DNA from 3 places in the Streptomyces sp. NPDC004610 genome. Region 2 is predicted to be linked to each of the others. Evidence: riboswitches for the same ligand, from Rfam matches in the RefSeq annotation. Region 2 holds a riboswitch; each other region holds the start of a gene.
The links. A riboswitch is a leader RNA that binds a small molecule or an ion and turns the genes downstream of it on or off. The one in region 2 is predicted to bind cobalamin.

Region 1 (4,636 bases), on a different contig from region 2:
TGTCGCCCACATTGACCGTGGTCTGCCGGGTCGCCGCGGTGAACGCCGAGCCGTCGATGCTGACCTTCCAGGTGCTGGATCCGCTGTTGGCCTTGCCGTTGACCGCGGTGACCGGGCCGGTGCCGGAGGCCGGGGTGACCGAGGTGACACAGCCTGCCGGGGTGGCGGCGGTGGTCGCCGCGTCCAGGACCGCGCCCAGGGTGGTGGTCGTCCCGGTCGGGGTGACGGCGACCGAGCACACCTTGAGGCCGCCGGCGCCGTCGTCGACCGTCAGGGCGAGCCGGGTCGCCGTACCGGAGGTGAAGGTGCTCTGGCCCACCCACTGCGGGGCACCGGCGGTGGTGGGGACGGGCGGGGCGGAGGTGAAGCCGCCGCCCGCGACCGCGCGCAGCCCGTCGATGGAGGCGTAGGCGGAGGGGGCGGTGTCGGTGGGGAGGTACTTGAAGCCGCCGCCCGGGTTGAACTGCTGGGCGATGAGGAAGTCCACCGGGGTCTTGCCCAGGGAGGTGAGGAAGTCACCGGTCTGCGGGTTGATGCCGCAGGCGTTGAGGCCGGACACCGCCCAGCCGTTGGAGTCGGTGTTCACCCCGAACATGGCGTTGAAGGCACCGCTGTTCGCGACCAGCTTGCTCTTGAGGAACGCCTTGGCCTGGGTGATGTCGGGGTCGGTGTTCGGGACGCCGGACACGCACAGCGCGGCCATCGCGGCGCCGGTCATGTCGATGTCGCCGGCGGCGGCGAGCTGGGTGGGGTTGCCCTCGGCCTTGCTGTAGTTCCAGCCGCCGTCGTTGTGCTGGTTGGCGCGCAGCCGGGTGACGATCGCGTCCCGCAGCGCCTGCGGGATCCGGACCTGACCGGCCTGGGTCTTCGCCCCGTTCAGGGCGAGTGCCGCGAACACGGTGCCGTTGAAGGTGGCGGAGGGGCCGAAGTAGCCGGGTTCGGCGGTCTGCCAGTAGCGGTAGATCTCGGCGATCAGATTGCGGGAGGCGGAGACGCGGGCCGGGTCGATGCCGGCCGCGTAGGCGTTGAGGGTGGCGCGCTCGTAGTCGGTGACGACGGGGGAGGCGGACGGCCAGCCGCTGGTGGAGAGCAGGGTGCGGTAGACGGTTCTGGCGTTCTTGGTGGTGTCGCCGCCCGGGGTGACGTCCACGGCGGCGGTGCCTGCCGCGGCGAAGGCGCTGAACGCCCACTCGTTGGACAGCCCCGACCCGGCGTAGGAGCCGTCGGCGGCCTGGAGGGTCTTGAGGTAGGCGACCCCGTTGGTCTTGGAGGTGGCGATCTGGGCGGGGGTGGCGGTGGCCGCGGCGGGCAGGGTGGTGAGGGCGAAGGCGCCGAGGGCGGCGGCCGAGGTGAGGGTGAGCCGACGCCGGATGCGGTGGCGGTGGCGGTGGAGGGTGTGCGGGGCCATGGCGTGCTCCTGGGATCAGGGACGCCGACGCCCCGCCCCGGCCGGACGGCCGTGACGGGGAGCCGCCGTCCGGGACGCGTGAACGGGCTGCCGGAAAGTACCGGCCGATTGGGCATTCGGGCTCGGAACGGCCTCCCGCCGTTCCACACCGCTGCGCGTCAGCCCCGGATTCGCACCGGGTTCCCCCACTCGGCAGTGCGGGACGGTACCCGACCCCAGGTGCGGTCGCCATAGGGTCTAAATCACCCCGCACCGGGGTTTCTGCCGCACCTTGACGGCCTTCGCGAACCGTGCTCAAATCCGCCTGATACGCAACGAGTTCCAGGGGAAGCCGGTCGAAGTCCGGCGCTGACCCGCAACCGTAGGCCCGGCCCCGCGCCGGGCGAGCCGGAATGCCTGGAGCGTGATCGAGCAACAGACGCCGTCGCGGACTACGGCGTGGTGCGACCCCTTCCCGCGCGGGTTTCCGGCCCGGCACGGCGAGGGCCTGCCCCACGTTCCCCGTCCCCGCCGGACCGGACGAGGGGGGCCGCGATGCGGACCGGACAGCGAAGAGAGCGGCGGCGGCCCGGATCCACGGGCGCCGACGGTACGGGCGGCGGCAGACCCGGGCCCTGGCCGGCGGCCGGGACGGCGCTGCTGACGCTGGTCGCGGCCTGCGTGACGTTCTTCACCCTCTCCTCCCCCGCCACGGCCGACCCCATCGGCGCGTGCACGGCCACCCGGGGCTCGATCGTCGCCGTCGACTTCGGCCCGTTCGGCGGCTCGGTCGAGCGGGGCTGCGACACCACCCCCACCACCGGCTACGAGCTGCTGCACGAAGGCGGGTTCACCACCGCGGGCACCGGCCACGACGGCCCGGCCTTCATCTGCCGCATCGGCCACGGACGCACCGGCACCCAGTACCCGACCCCGGACAAGGAGTCGTGCGTCCTCACCCCGCCCGCCACCGCCTACTGGTCGTACTGGGTGGCGAAGCCCGGCGACGACGACTGGTCCTACTCGCAGTACGGGGCCATGGACCGGAAGTTGAGCGACGGTGACGTGGACGCCTGGGTGTTCGGCGGCACCGATGTCGGCGGCTCCACCGGCCGTCCCACGTTCTCCCCCGACGACGTACGGGCGGAGGGCGGGTCCACCCCGACGCCGGGTCCGACCCTGACCGGCGCCCCGGGCGCGGTCGATGTGCCGGGCGCCGCCGCCTGGTTGAAGGGCCGTCTCACCGACGGCGAACGGATCGTGGACGAGGGTGCCACCGACCCCAATCACTTCCTGACCGTGCAGACCGCCTACGCGCTGGCCGCCGCCGAGGGGGACAGCCAGGCCCTCGGCAAGGTCACCGACTTCCTGACGTCCACCGCGGGCCCCTTCGCCTACCCCAACGGCACGGACAAGGCGCCCGACGCCACCAACGCGGCCCGGCTGGCGCTGCTCGCCTCGGTCACCGAGCGCGATCCGAGGGACTTCGGCGGCCATGATCTGATCGGCGACCTGGTGGCGCACATCTGCCCGGCGGGCCCCGAGTCCGGGCAGCCCACCCCCGGCTGCTCCGCCAAGGGCGACTTCGGCGACGCCGGGTACACCGACGGCCAGTCCCTCGCCGTGCTGGCCCTGGTGCGCGCCGAGGAGGAGCCGCCCGCCGTCACCGTCGAGCGGCTCGCGCAGCTCCAGTGCCGGGACGGCGGGGTCACCAGCGTGCTGATCCGGCCCGGTGAGAACTGCGACGGCGACGCCGGTACGACCGGTCTGGCCGCCCTGGCGCTGCACGCCGCGGGCGGCCAGGACACCGCCGTCGGCAAGGCCCGCGCCTATCTCGTCAAGAACCAGCGCGCGGACGGTGCCTTCCCCGCCTACACCGGCTCCCCCAGCGCGGGTGTCATCGGCACCGCGTACGCCGCACAGGCGCTGCGCGCGCTCGGGGAGAAGGAGCGGGCGGACGCGGCCGTGGGCTGGCTGTCGCGGGAGCAGACCGGGAGCGGCGGCTTCGGCTTCGAGGAGGCCCAGACCGACCCGCAGCTCTATCCGACCTCGCTGGCCGTCGTCGCCGGGACCGGCAAGAGCCTCGCCGATCTGACGGTCAAGGAGCGCGAGCCGACCGGGACACCCACCGGCGGCCCGGGGACGACGCCCCCGCCGCCCGGCGGGGGACCCGACCTCGCGGCGGGCGTGGCCTATCTCACCAGCGCCGACAATCTGAAGCAGGGCCGCTACTACACCGCCGGACCCGGTACCTCCCGCGCCGACTTCGGGCTGACCATCGACGGCGCCTACGCGCTCGCCGCGACCGGCCTGGACAACGACAAGCTGCGCGGCATCGTCGACTTCCTGGACGACCGGGGCACCGACGGCGAGGGCCGGACGATCCGCGACTACATGAAGATCGGCACCGAGTACGCCTCGGGCGGCTTCATCGGGAAGACCGCGGTGCTCGCCGAGTCCGTCGGGCGCGATCCGCGCGACTTCGCGGGGCAGGATCTGATCGCCGCGCTGGAGAAGGCCGTGTGCGCCGAGGCCAGTGCGGCACCGGACCGCTCCTGCGCGGCCGAGGGCAACTACACCTACGCCACCTCGGTGTTCTCCCAGTCCCTGGGGATCATCGCCCAGCTCAGGGCGGGCGAGGAGGAGGCCGCGGCGGGGCCGGTCGCCTATCTCGCGGGCCTCCAGCACGACAGCGGCGCCTGGCCCAGCCTGATCCCGGCGACCGGCGACTCCGACGTGGACTCCACGGCGATGGCCGCCATGGCCCTGGACCTCGCGGGCGAGGACGCGGCCGTCGCCGACGCGCTGGAGTGGATCGCCGGGAAGCAGCGCCCCGGCGGCGGCTTCGAGAGCAGCGTCGGCACCTCGGTGAACTCCACCGCCCTCGCGATCCAGGGCCTGTCCCTGGACGCCGGCGCCTACGCCGACGAGATCGCCGCCGCGCGGAAGTTCCTGGCCGCCCAGCAGAACGACGACGGCGGGTTCAATGTCGCCGCCGAGGGGCAGCGTGGCTCCGACCTCCGTGCCTCCACCCAGGCGGTCGGCGGCTCCACCGGGATCTCCTTCGGCCTGCTGGAACGCTCCCTGGAGGGCACCTCACCGCAGCCCACGCCGAGCCCCAGTCCGAGCCCGAGCCCGAGCCGCAGCGGCGGCACCCCGGACATCGTGACGCCGGGCGAGTCGGGCGGTTCCGCCGACGGCGGCAGCGGGGGCGGTCTCGCCTCGACCGGCGTACAGGTCACCACGCTG
Region 2 (4,636 bases):
GGCTGCCGCCCGGGGCGCTGGACGTGATGGAGACCGACACCTTCGATGTGGAGGGCGTGGCCGGGCTGCTGCGCCGGACGCCCGAGCTGCGCGGGCTGATCAGCTCCACCGACACCTGGATGCTGGTCGGCGCCGAACTGGCCGCCCGCTTCGCCCTGCCCGGCCTCGACCCGGCCGTGCTGCGGCTGACCCGGGACAAGGCGGCCGTCCGCGCACTGCTGCACACGGCCGGGCTGTCCCGGGGCCGGGCGCTGACGGCGGCGCCGGGCGAGCTGCGCGAGCTGCTGCTCAAGGAGATCGGGCTGCCCGCCGTGCTGAAGGACTCGGCGGGCACCGGGAGCCAGAATGTGTGGCTGGTGCGGGACGAGGCCGAACTCGACACCGCGCTCACCGAGTCGGCCGGGGCCGGTGAGCGGGGGGCGCTGAAGGGGCGGATCTTCGCCGAGCCCTACTTCGGCGGGCCGGTCTACAGCGCCGAGACCCTCACCTGGGCGGGGCGGACCCGGCTGCTCGGGGTGTCCAGCCGGCTGATGTCGCCGGAGCCGTACTTCCGGGAGGAGATCACGGCGTTCCCGGTGGCGTTCCCCGAGGCGCGGCGGACGGCGCTGGAGGGCTGGCTCGACCGGCTGCTGGCGGCCGTCGGCTACACCGACCGGTTCGCACATGTGGAGTTCGTGCTGACCGCCGACGGGCCGGAGCTGGTGGAGATCAACCCCCGGATCGGCGGCGCCCTGGTCGGCGAGGGCCTGTGCCGGGCGCTGGGGGTCAATGTGTACGAGGCGATGGTCGAGGCCGCGCTCGGGCGGCGCCCGGGGCTGATGGACGCGGACCCGCCCGGCGGTCCGGCGGTCGCGTTCGTGCTGGGCTATCCGGCGGCGCCGGGGGTGTTCAGCGGGGTGTCCGGTCTGGAGCGGCTGGCGGAGCTGCCGGGGTCGCCCGCCTGGTATCCGGTGAAGGCGGTCGGTGACCGGGTGGAGCATCTGGCGGACAGCCGGGGCTACGCCGGGATCGTGTACGCGGAGGCGGAGACGGCCGAGCTGGCCACCCACCGGGCGGTGGCCGCCGCGAACGGGGTGCGGGTGCTCACCGAGCCGTTCCGCGAACGGCCGTCGGATGGGTGAAGCGGTCCCCGGCGGGCGGTGGCTCGCCACCCTCACCGGGCCGCTGCGCTTTCTGCTGCTCAGCTCGTTCCTGATCCCGCTCGGCAGTTTCATGGTGCTGCCGTTCATGTCGGTGTTCCTGCACGAGCGGCTCGGGATGGGGCTCGGCACGGTCGGGGTGGTGCTCGCGGCGGCGTCGCTGGTGCAGTTCTCCGGCGGGATCGCGGGCGGGGCGCTGGCCGACCGGATCGGGCTGCGCCGCACGATGCTGTGGGCGCTGGTGATCCGCACGGCCGGGTTCCTGGGCATGCTGGCGGCGCTGCGCTGGCCGCCGCTGGCGGTCCCGGCGCTGATCCTGACGTGCTGCGGGGCGGCGCTGTATCTGCCGGCGAACAAGGCCTATCTGGTGCACGGGGTGGCCGAGGAGCGCCGGCCGGCGTTCCTGTCGGCGGGCAACGCGGCGCTCAACGCCGGGATGGCGGTCGGTCCGCTCATCGCCGGGCCGTTCGTGCTGTCGTCGCCGGGCTGGCTGTTCGTCGCGGTGACCGCGCTGTTCGCGCTGGTCACCGTCGGGCACGCCCGGCTCCCGGCGGTCGGCGAGGGGCATACGGGCGGTGCCCCCGGCGGGCTGCTGACCGGGGTGGCGGCCCTGCCCTTCGCCGCCAACCTCCTCGCCTTCTACCTCTACTTCCACTTCCAGCACTTCCTGGCGGTGTACGCGGTCGAGCGGGCCTCCAGCGCGTTCTACAGCCTGGTGCTGCTGCTGTGCTTCGCCCTGGTGATCGTCGTCCAGCCGCTCGCGTCGGGCCTGATCCGCCGGATGCCGTACGCGCTCGCCCTCGCGGTCGGGTTCGCGGGGCTGGCGGGCGGGCTGGCGGTGCTGGCCGTCGGGAGCCGTCCGGCACTGCTGGCGGGCGGGGCGCTGATCACGCTGGGCGACATCGTGCTGTTCCTCAAGAACGACCTGGAGGCACTGGCCCGCAGCCCCCGCTCCGACGCGGTGGTCTTCGGCCAGCAGCGGCTGGCGGCGGGACTCGGCGCCTGCGCCAGCGGCATCCTGGGCGGCCAGCTCTACGGGCTCGGCGCACAGGCCGGGAACACCGGCGCCTTCTGGCTGCTGGCCGCCGCCCAGTGCCTGCTGCTGCCCCCGCTGCTGCTGACCCTGCGCCGCGGCCCCCGGCCCGCCGCGGTGATCCCCTCCACGACGAAGGAGACCGAGCCCTCATGACCGAGACCGGCGGGTTCCAGGACGACGACTTCTGGACCGAGTTCCATGACTTCCTCTTCTCCGAGCAGCGCCACACCCAGGCCGCCGAACTCGTCGGCGGCTCACCCCTGCTGGCCTTCCCGGCGGCCTCCCGGGTCCTGGACCTGTGCTGCGGTCCGGGGGTGTTCACCGTGCCGCTGGCCCTGCGCGGCCACATCGTCACCGGGGTGGACCGCAGCGCGCCCCTGCTGGAGCGGGCCCACAAGCACGCGGCCGGGTCGGGCGCCGAGGTCACCCATGTCCGCGCCGACGCCCGCGCCTACAGCGCGCCCGGCGCCTTCGACATCGTCCTCAATCTGTTCACCTCGTTCGGCTACTTCGAGGACCCGGCGGACAACGCGCGGGTGCTGCGGACCATGTACGACTGCCTCGTGCCGGGCGGCACGCTGGTGCTGGATCTCGCGGGCAAGGAACTGCTGGCCCGCCGGGTGACCCCGCCGAAGGTGGTGCGGCGCGGGGAGGATCTGATGGTGCAGACGGATACCGTGCTGGACGACTGGGCGCGGCTGCGCAGCGACTGGGTGCTGGTGCGGGGCGACCGGGTGACCCGGGCCACCCTGGTGTGGTTCGTCTACAGCGCGGTGGAGCTGCGGCGGATGGCCGAGGAGGCCGGGTTCGGCCGGGTGGAGATCTTCGGCGGCTTCGACGGCCGCCCCTACGACGAGAACGCGGAGCGGCTGGTGCTGCGGGCGGTCCGCGAGGCGTAAGGGGTCCGCCGGAGCCCGGGGTGTGACATCCCCGACCTTTGACCAGGACCGGACGGAACGTAGGATCACGAGGTCAACACCGCGACGGGAATCAGGAAGCCGGTGCGAGTCCGGCACGGTCCCGCCACTGTGACCGGGGAGTGCACCCTTCTGCATGCCACTGCGCGCGGCGCGGGAAGGCGGGGGGAGAACGTCGATCCGGGAGTCAGGACACTGGCCTGTCGCGGGCCCGTTCCGAGGAGCGCGGACTCCCCAGGAGGCTTCACCGTGTACGACGGCCTGTCCCGTCCCCCGCTGTCCACCCCTGCCCGGGTGCCTGCCCATGTGCCCGCCCGTGCCGTACGGGTCACGGCGCTCGCCCTGTCGGCGATGCTGCTCGCCGCCGGCTGCGGCGCCTCGGACGACCCGGCAGCCGACGACCCGAAACCGTCGGGCACGAAGGCCGCCGGGTTCCCCCTCACCGTCGAGAACTGCGGGGTGAGCACGACCTACGACGCCCCGCCCGAGCGGGTCGTCACCATCCACCAGCACCCGGCGGAGCTGATGCTCGCGCTGGGCCTGAAGGACCGCATGGTCGGCACCGCGTTCCCCGACTCGGCGGTACTGCCCGAACTGGAGGCCGATTTCGAGGCGATCCCGGAACTGGCCGAGAAGGAACCGTCGTTCGAGACGATCCTGGAGGCCGAACCCGATCTGGTCTACGGCGGCTACGGCAGCGCCTTCGCCGACAACGAGGGCCGCTCCCGCAAGGCGTTCACCGACACGGGCATCGACACCTACCTCAACCGCGAGTACTGCGCCGAGAACCAGTCGGTGACCATGAAGGACACCTACGACGAGATCCGCACCGTCGGCGACATCTTCGGGGTGCCGCAGCGGGCGGACGACCTGGTCGCCGACCTTGAGGACCGGGTGGAGAAGGCGTCCGCCGCCGTCGAGGGCGCGGACCCGGTGCCGGTGTTCGTCTACGACAGCGGCGACAAGTCCGCGTTCACGGCGGGCGGCAAGGGGCTGGGCAGCGAGCTGATCCGGCTGGCGGGCGGCGAGAACGTCTTCGCCGACCTGGACGAGGTCTTCGGGGACGTCTCCTGGGAGCAGGTCGTCGAGCGCAAGCCCGAGGTCATCGCCATCTACGACTACGCCGGGGCGGGCAGCGTCGAACGGAAGAAGGAGTTCCTGCTCGCGCAGCCCGCCCTCGCGGACGTACCGGCCATCAAGAACGAGCGGTTCACGGTACTGCCGCTGACGGCGGCCCTGGTCGGTATCCGGTCGGCGTACGCCGTCGAGGACCTGGCGCCCGCGCTGCACCCGGAGCGCTTCGAGTGACGCTGCCCGTCGCCGACCGGGCCGGGGCGGTGGGGCGGCGGCTGACGCTCACCGGGACGCTGCTCATCCTCACCCTCCTGCTGCTGGCCTCCATGACGGCGGCGCTGGCCATCGGCTCGGTGCCGGTGCCGCCGGGGCAGGTGTGGGGGATCGTCACCCACGCGCTGGGCGCGGGCTGGGTCGAGCCGGACTGGTCCGGGGCCCGGGAGACCATCGTGCTGGACGTGCGCGCGCCG
Region 3 (4,636 bases), on a different contig from region 2:
GGTGGCGGCCAGGCGCGGGACGACCTCGCGGGCGGCGAAGTCCAGGACGGCGGCGACCTGCTCGCCGTGTTCGGCGGGGACGGCGGCCGGGTCCCAGCCGACGTCGTCCATGGCCTGGACGAGGGCGCGGGCGCGGGCCTCGGCGTCGTCGGCGGTGGTGCGGGTGGCGGCGGACTCGTCCAGGCCGAGGGCCTCGCGCAGTCCGGGCAGGGCGGTGGCGCCGCCCCAGATCTGCCGGGCGCGCAGGATGGCGAGGACGAGGTCGACGCGGGCGGTGCCGGTGGGCGGGGCTCCGAGGATGTGCAGACCGTCGCGGATCTGGGCGTCCTTGACCTCGCAGAGCCAGCCGTCGACATGGAGGAGGAAGTCGTCGAAGCCGTCGTCGTCGGGGCGGTCGTCGAGACCGAGGTCGTGGTCGAGGCGGGCGGCCTGGATGAGGGTCCAGATCTGGGCGCGGATCGCGGGGAGCTTCGCCGGGTCCATGGCGGAGATCTGCGCGTACTCGTCCAGGAGCTGTTCCAGGCGGGCGATGTCGCCGTAGGACTCGGCGCGGGCCATGGGCGGGACGAGATGGTCGACCAGGGTGGCGTGGACGCGGCGCTTGGCCTGGGTGCCCTCGCCGGGGTCGTTGACGAGGAACGGGTAGACGAGCGGGAGGTCGCCGAGGGCGGCGTCGGGCCCGCAGGCGGCGGACAGGCCCGCGTTCTTGCCGGGCAGCCACTCCAGGTTGCCGTGCTTGCCGAGGTGGACCATCGCGTCCGCGCCGAAGCCGCCGTCGGCGACGGGGGCGGCGATCCAGCGGTAGGCGGCGAGGTAGTGGTGGGAGGGCGGCAGATCGGGGTCGTGGTAGAGGGCGATGGGGTTCTCGCCGAAGCCGCGCGGCGGCTGGATGAGGATCAGGAGATTGCCGTAGCGCAGCGCCGCGAGGACGATGTCGCCGTCCCCGCCCCGGCTGCGGTCCACGAACAGCTCGCCCGGCGGCGGGCCCCAGTGCTCCTCGACCGCGTCCCGCAACTCCTGCGGCAGGGTGGCGTACCAGCGGCGGTAGTCGGCGGCGGGCACCCGCACCGGGTTGCGGGCGAGCTGCTCCTCGGTGAGCCAGTCCTGGTCGTGGCCGCCCGCGTCGATCAGCGCGCGGATCAGCTCGTCGCCGTCGCCCGAGGCGAGACCCGGGACGGGCGTATCACCGAAGTCGTAGCCCTCCTCCCGCAGCCGTCGCAGCAGGGCGACGGCGCTGGCGGGGGTGTCCAGGCCGACCGCGTTGCCGATCCGGGAGTGCTTGGTCGGGTAGGCGGACAGCACCAGGGCGAGGCGCTTGGCTCCGGCCGGGATGTGGCGCAGCCGGGCGTGGCGTACGGCGATCCCGGCGACGCGGGCGGCCCGCTCGGGGTCGGCGACATAGGCGGGCAGGCCGTCGGCGTCGATCTCCTTGAAGGAGAACGGCACGGTGATCAGCCGCCCGTCGAACTCGGGTACGGCGATCTGGCTGGCGGCGTCGAGCGGGGAGACGCCCTCGTCGTTGCCGGCCCAGGCCGCGCGCGAGCCGGTCAGGCACAGCGCCTGGAGGATCGGTACGTCCAGGGCGGTGAGCGCGCCGGCGTCCCAGGACTCGTCGTCGCCGCCCGCGGACGCCTCGGCGGGCCGGGTGCCGCCCGCCGCGAGGACCGTCGTCACGATCGCGTCGGCCGCCCGCAGTTCCTCGATCAGCTCTGCTTCGGGGGCGCGCAGGGACGCCACGTACAGGGGCAGGGGGCGGCCCCCGGCGTCCTCGACGGCCGTGCAGAGGGCGTCCACGAAGGCGGTGTTGCCGCTCATGTGGTGGGCTCGGTAGTAGAGGACGGCGACGGTCGGGGCGTCGGCCGCGGGCACCCGGGCGGCGCGTTCCAGGGGACCCCAGGAGGGGGCGGATGCCGGGGCCTCGAAACCGTGGCCGGTGAGGAGCACCGTGTCGGACAGGAAGCGCGCGAGCTGCTCCAGATTGGCGGGGCCGCCGTGCGCCAGATAGGCGTGCGCCTCGGCGGCGATCCCCACGGGCACCGTGGAGGCGGCCATGAGTTGCGCGTCCGGGGCCTGTTCCCCGGTGAGGACGACGACCGGACGGCCGTCCGCGAGCAGGGTCGCCAGCCCGTCCTCCCAGGCCCGCAACCCGCCCAGCAGCCGTACGACGACCAGTTCGGCGTCGTCGAGAAGCGCGGGCAGATCGTCCAGCGGGAGCCGGGAGGGGTTGGCGAAGCGGTACGGGACCGGGCCGGTCGCCGCGCGGGCGCTGAGCAGGTCGGTGTCGGACGTCGACAGCAGAAGGATCATGCGGCGTCGGCCTTCCTCGGGGTGTCCGCGCCCCGGGCGGTGTCGGACGGCGGGAGTTCCTGACTCGCCCGGCCAAGTGGCCGGACTCACAGTGGCGGGACCGCGCCGGAGTCGCACCGGGCTTCCTCCCCTGGTCGCCGTCATGGCGATGGTGTGGATCTGATGATCCACCGAGGAGCATAGTAAGCAGCCCAGTAAGGGGCGGGAAGCGCGGGCGGGCGATACCGCCGGAATGACGATAGGTATGCTCGCCGCCATGTCCACGGCTACCTCCCGCCCATCTCCCCAGGCCACAGCGGCGCGGGAGCGCGGCGACGCCTGTCCGGGGGCCCTGCGGCTGCACCCGGCGGACGACGGGGCGCTCGCCCGGGTACGGATTCCCGGGGGTGTGCTCACCCTCCCGCAGGCCGAGGCCCTCGCCGACGCGGCCCGGCGACTGGGCGACGGGGATCTCCATCTGACCTCGCGCGGCAATGTGCAGCTGCGCGGACTGGCCGAGGGGTGCGGGGCGGAACTGGCCGCGCTGCTGGACGCGGCCGGACTGCTGCCGTCGTCCGCGCACGAGCGGGTGCGCAATGTCGTCGCCTCCCCGCTGTCCGGCCTCGACGGGCGCGGGTGCGGTGAGGTGCGGCCCTGGCTCACCGCCCTGGACGGGGAGTTGTGCGCGAGCGGGCCCGCCCGGGAGCTGTCGGGACGGTTCCTGTTCGCGCTGGACGACGGGCGCGGGGATGTGGCCGGGCTGGGCGCGGATGTAACGCTGCGGGCGGCGGCGGACGGGGGCGCGGTGCTGTGGGCGGGGCCGCTGGACGAGGAACGGTATGTCGCTGAACGGGTGTGGGTGGCCTGGCAGGACGCGCCGAGGGCGGCACGGGTGGCTGCGGAGGCGTTCGTGGGGGTTGGCCGGGGTGGGGGCGGGGTTGGTGGGGACGGGGTTGGTGGATTCAGTGGGGACGGCGGCGGGTTCAGTAGGGCCGGGGGCGGCGGGGGCGGGGGCGGCCGGGACGCCGGCGGCGGGTTCGGGCCGGACGGGGGCGGGTCCCGCCGGGACGGCCGCGGCGCTCCGGTGTGGCGGGTGGCCGAGCTGGGGGACGCGCGTGGTGCGCTGAACCGGGCGATACGGGCCCGGCTCGCGGACGCCGGGATCGGCTTCCGGGCCGCCCACGGGGAGCCCGTCGCCACGCCGGACAGCGCGGGGCCGCCGCCCGGAATCGCCGGGTCCGCCCTGTCCGTCCATGTCCCGCTGGGCCGGATCACGCCCTCGCAGTGGCGGGCGCTCATCGGTACGGCGGGGGCCGGGGAGCTGCGGCTGACACCGTGGCGCGGGGTGATCGTCCCCACGGCGGAGACGGCGTGGTCGGACAGAGCGACGCGCACGGGGACGGAACGGGGCGCCGACTTCGCAGTCGCGTCGGCCCGGCTCTCCGCCACCGGCCTGGTCACCGCGCCCGGTTCGCCCTGGTCCCGGGTCGGCGCCTGTGTCGGACGGCCCGGCTGCGCCAGGTCCCGGGCCGATGTCCGGGCGGACGCGGAACGGGCCCTCGCCGGGGCGGCCCACGCCCCGCTGCCGGTGTACTGGTCGGGCTGCGAACGCCGCTGCGGACATCCGGCGGGCGACCACATCGACGTGGTGGCGACCGCCCCGGACGGCCACGGCCGGGGCGACGGCCAGAGCTATGACGTGTCCGTGGTCACCGGCGGCCACCGGGCGCCGCCCGTCCGGGCGACCGGCCCCACCGACCTCACCACCGCCCTCACGGCCCTCGCCCACTGAGCGCCGTACGACCATCGAGAGCAGCGAGAACACCATCGTGAGCACGCACGACCACGGCCATCCGCCCGCCTACGCGTACGAGAAGGACGGCGCGGCCATCTACCGCCAGTCCTTCGCCACCATCCGCGCGGAGGCCGATCTGACGGGACTGCCCGCCGACGTCGCCCAGGTCGCCGTCCGCATGATCCACGCCTGCGGGATGGTCAATCTGGTGGCGGATCTGGCGTACTCGCCGGAGGTGGTGGCCCGTGGCCGCGCGGCGCTGCGGGCCGGTGCGCCCATCCTCTGCGATGTGCGGATGGTGGCGAGCGGGGTGACCCGCAAGCGGCTGCCCGTGGACAACGAGGTGCTGTGCACGCTCTCCGACCCGGCCGTCCCCGCACTGGCCGCCCGGCTCGGCACCACCCGCAGCGCCGCCGCGCTGGAGCTGTGGCGGGACCGGCTGGACGGCGCGGTCGTCGCCGTCGGCAACGCCCCCACCGCTCTCTTCCGGCTGCTGGAGATGATCGACGAGGGGGCGCCCCGCCCGGCGGCGGTGATCGGTGTCCCGGTCGGTTT

Region 1: linked by a shared signal. The riboswitch ahead of ABZX40_RS31535 (prenyltransferase/squalene oxidase repeat-containing protein) and the one ahead of ABZX40_RS20145 (ABC transporter substrate-binding protein) in region 2 are both predicted to bind cobalamin.
Region 3: linked by a shared signal. The riboswitch ahead of cobN (cobaltochelatase subunit CobN) and the one ahead of ABZX40_RS20145 (ABC transporter substrate-binding protein) in region 2 are both predicted to bind cobalamin.

What each region holds. Positions count from the first base shown of each region.
Region 1 covers NZ_JBEXLA010000035.1:124-4,759, reverse strand. The annotation lists gene ABZX40_RS31540 (prenyltransferase/squalene oxidase repeat-containing protein) at 1-1,408, opposite strand, end outside; cobalamin riboswitch at 1,519-1,594, opposite strand; cobalamin riboswitch at 1,688-1,824, shown strand; gene ABZX40_RS31535 (prenyltransferase/squalene oxidase repeat-containing protein) at 1,943-4,636, shown strand, end outside.
Region 2 covers NZ_JBEXLA010000017.1:7,589-12,224, forward strand. The annotation lists gene ABZX40_RS20130 (ATP-grasp domain-containing protein) at 1-1,121, shown strand, start outside; gene ABZX40_RS20135 (MFS transporter) at 1,114-2,328, shown strand; gene ABZX40_RS20140 (class I SAM-dependent methyltransferase) at 2,325-3,074, shown strand; cobalamin riboswitch at 3,145-3,294, shown strand; gene ABZX40_RS20145 (ABC transporter substrate-binding protein) at 3,342-4,400, shown strand; gene ABZX40_RS20150 (iron ABC transporter permease) at 4,403-4,636, shown strand, end outside.
Region 3 covers NZ_JBEXLA010000035.1:107,532-112,167, reverse strand. The annotation lists gene cobN (cobaltochelatase subunit CobN) at 1-2,307, opposite strand, end outside; cobalamin riboswitch at 2,340-2,495, opposite strand; gene ABZX40_RS32015 (cobalamin biosynthesis protein CobG) at 2,564-4,078, shown strand; gene ABZX40_RS32010 (precorrin-8X methylmutase) at 4,116-4,636, shown strand, end outside.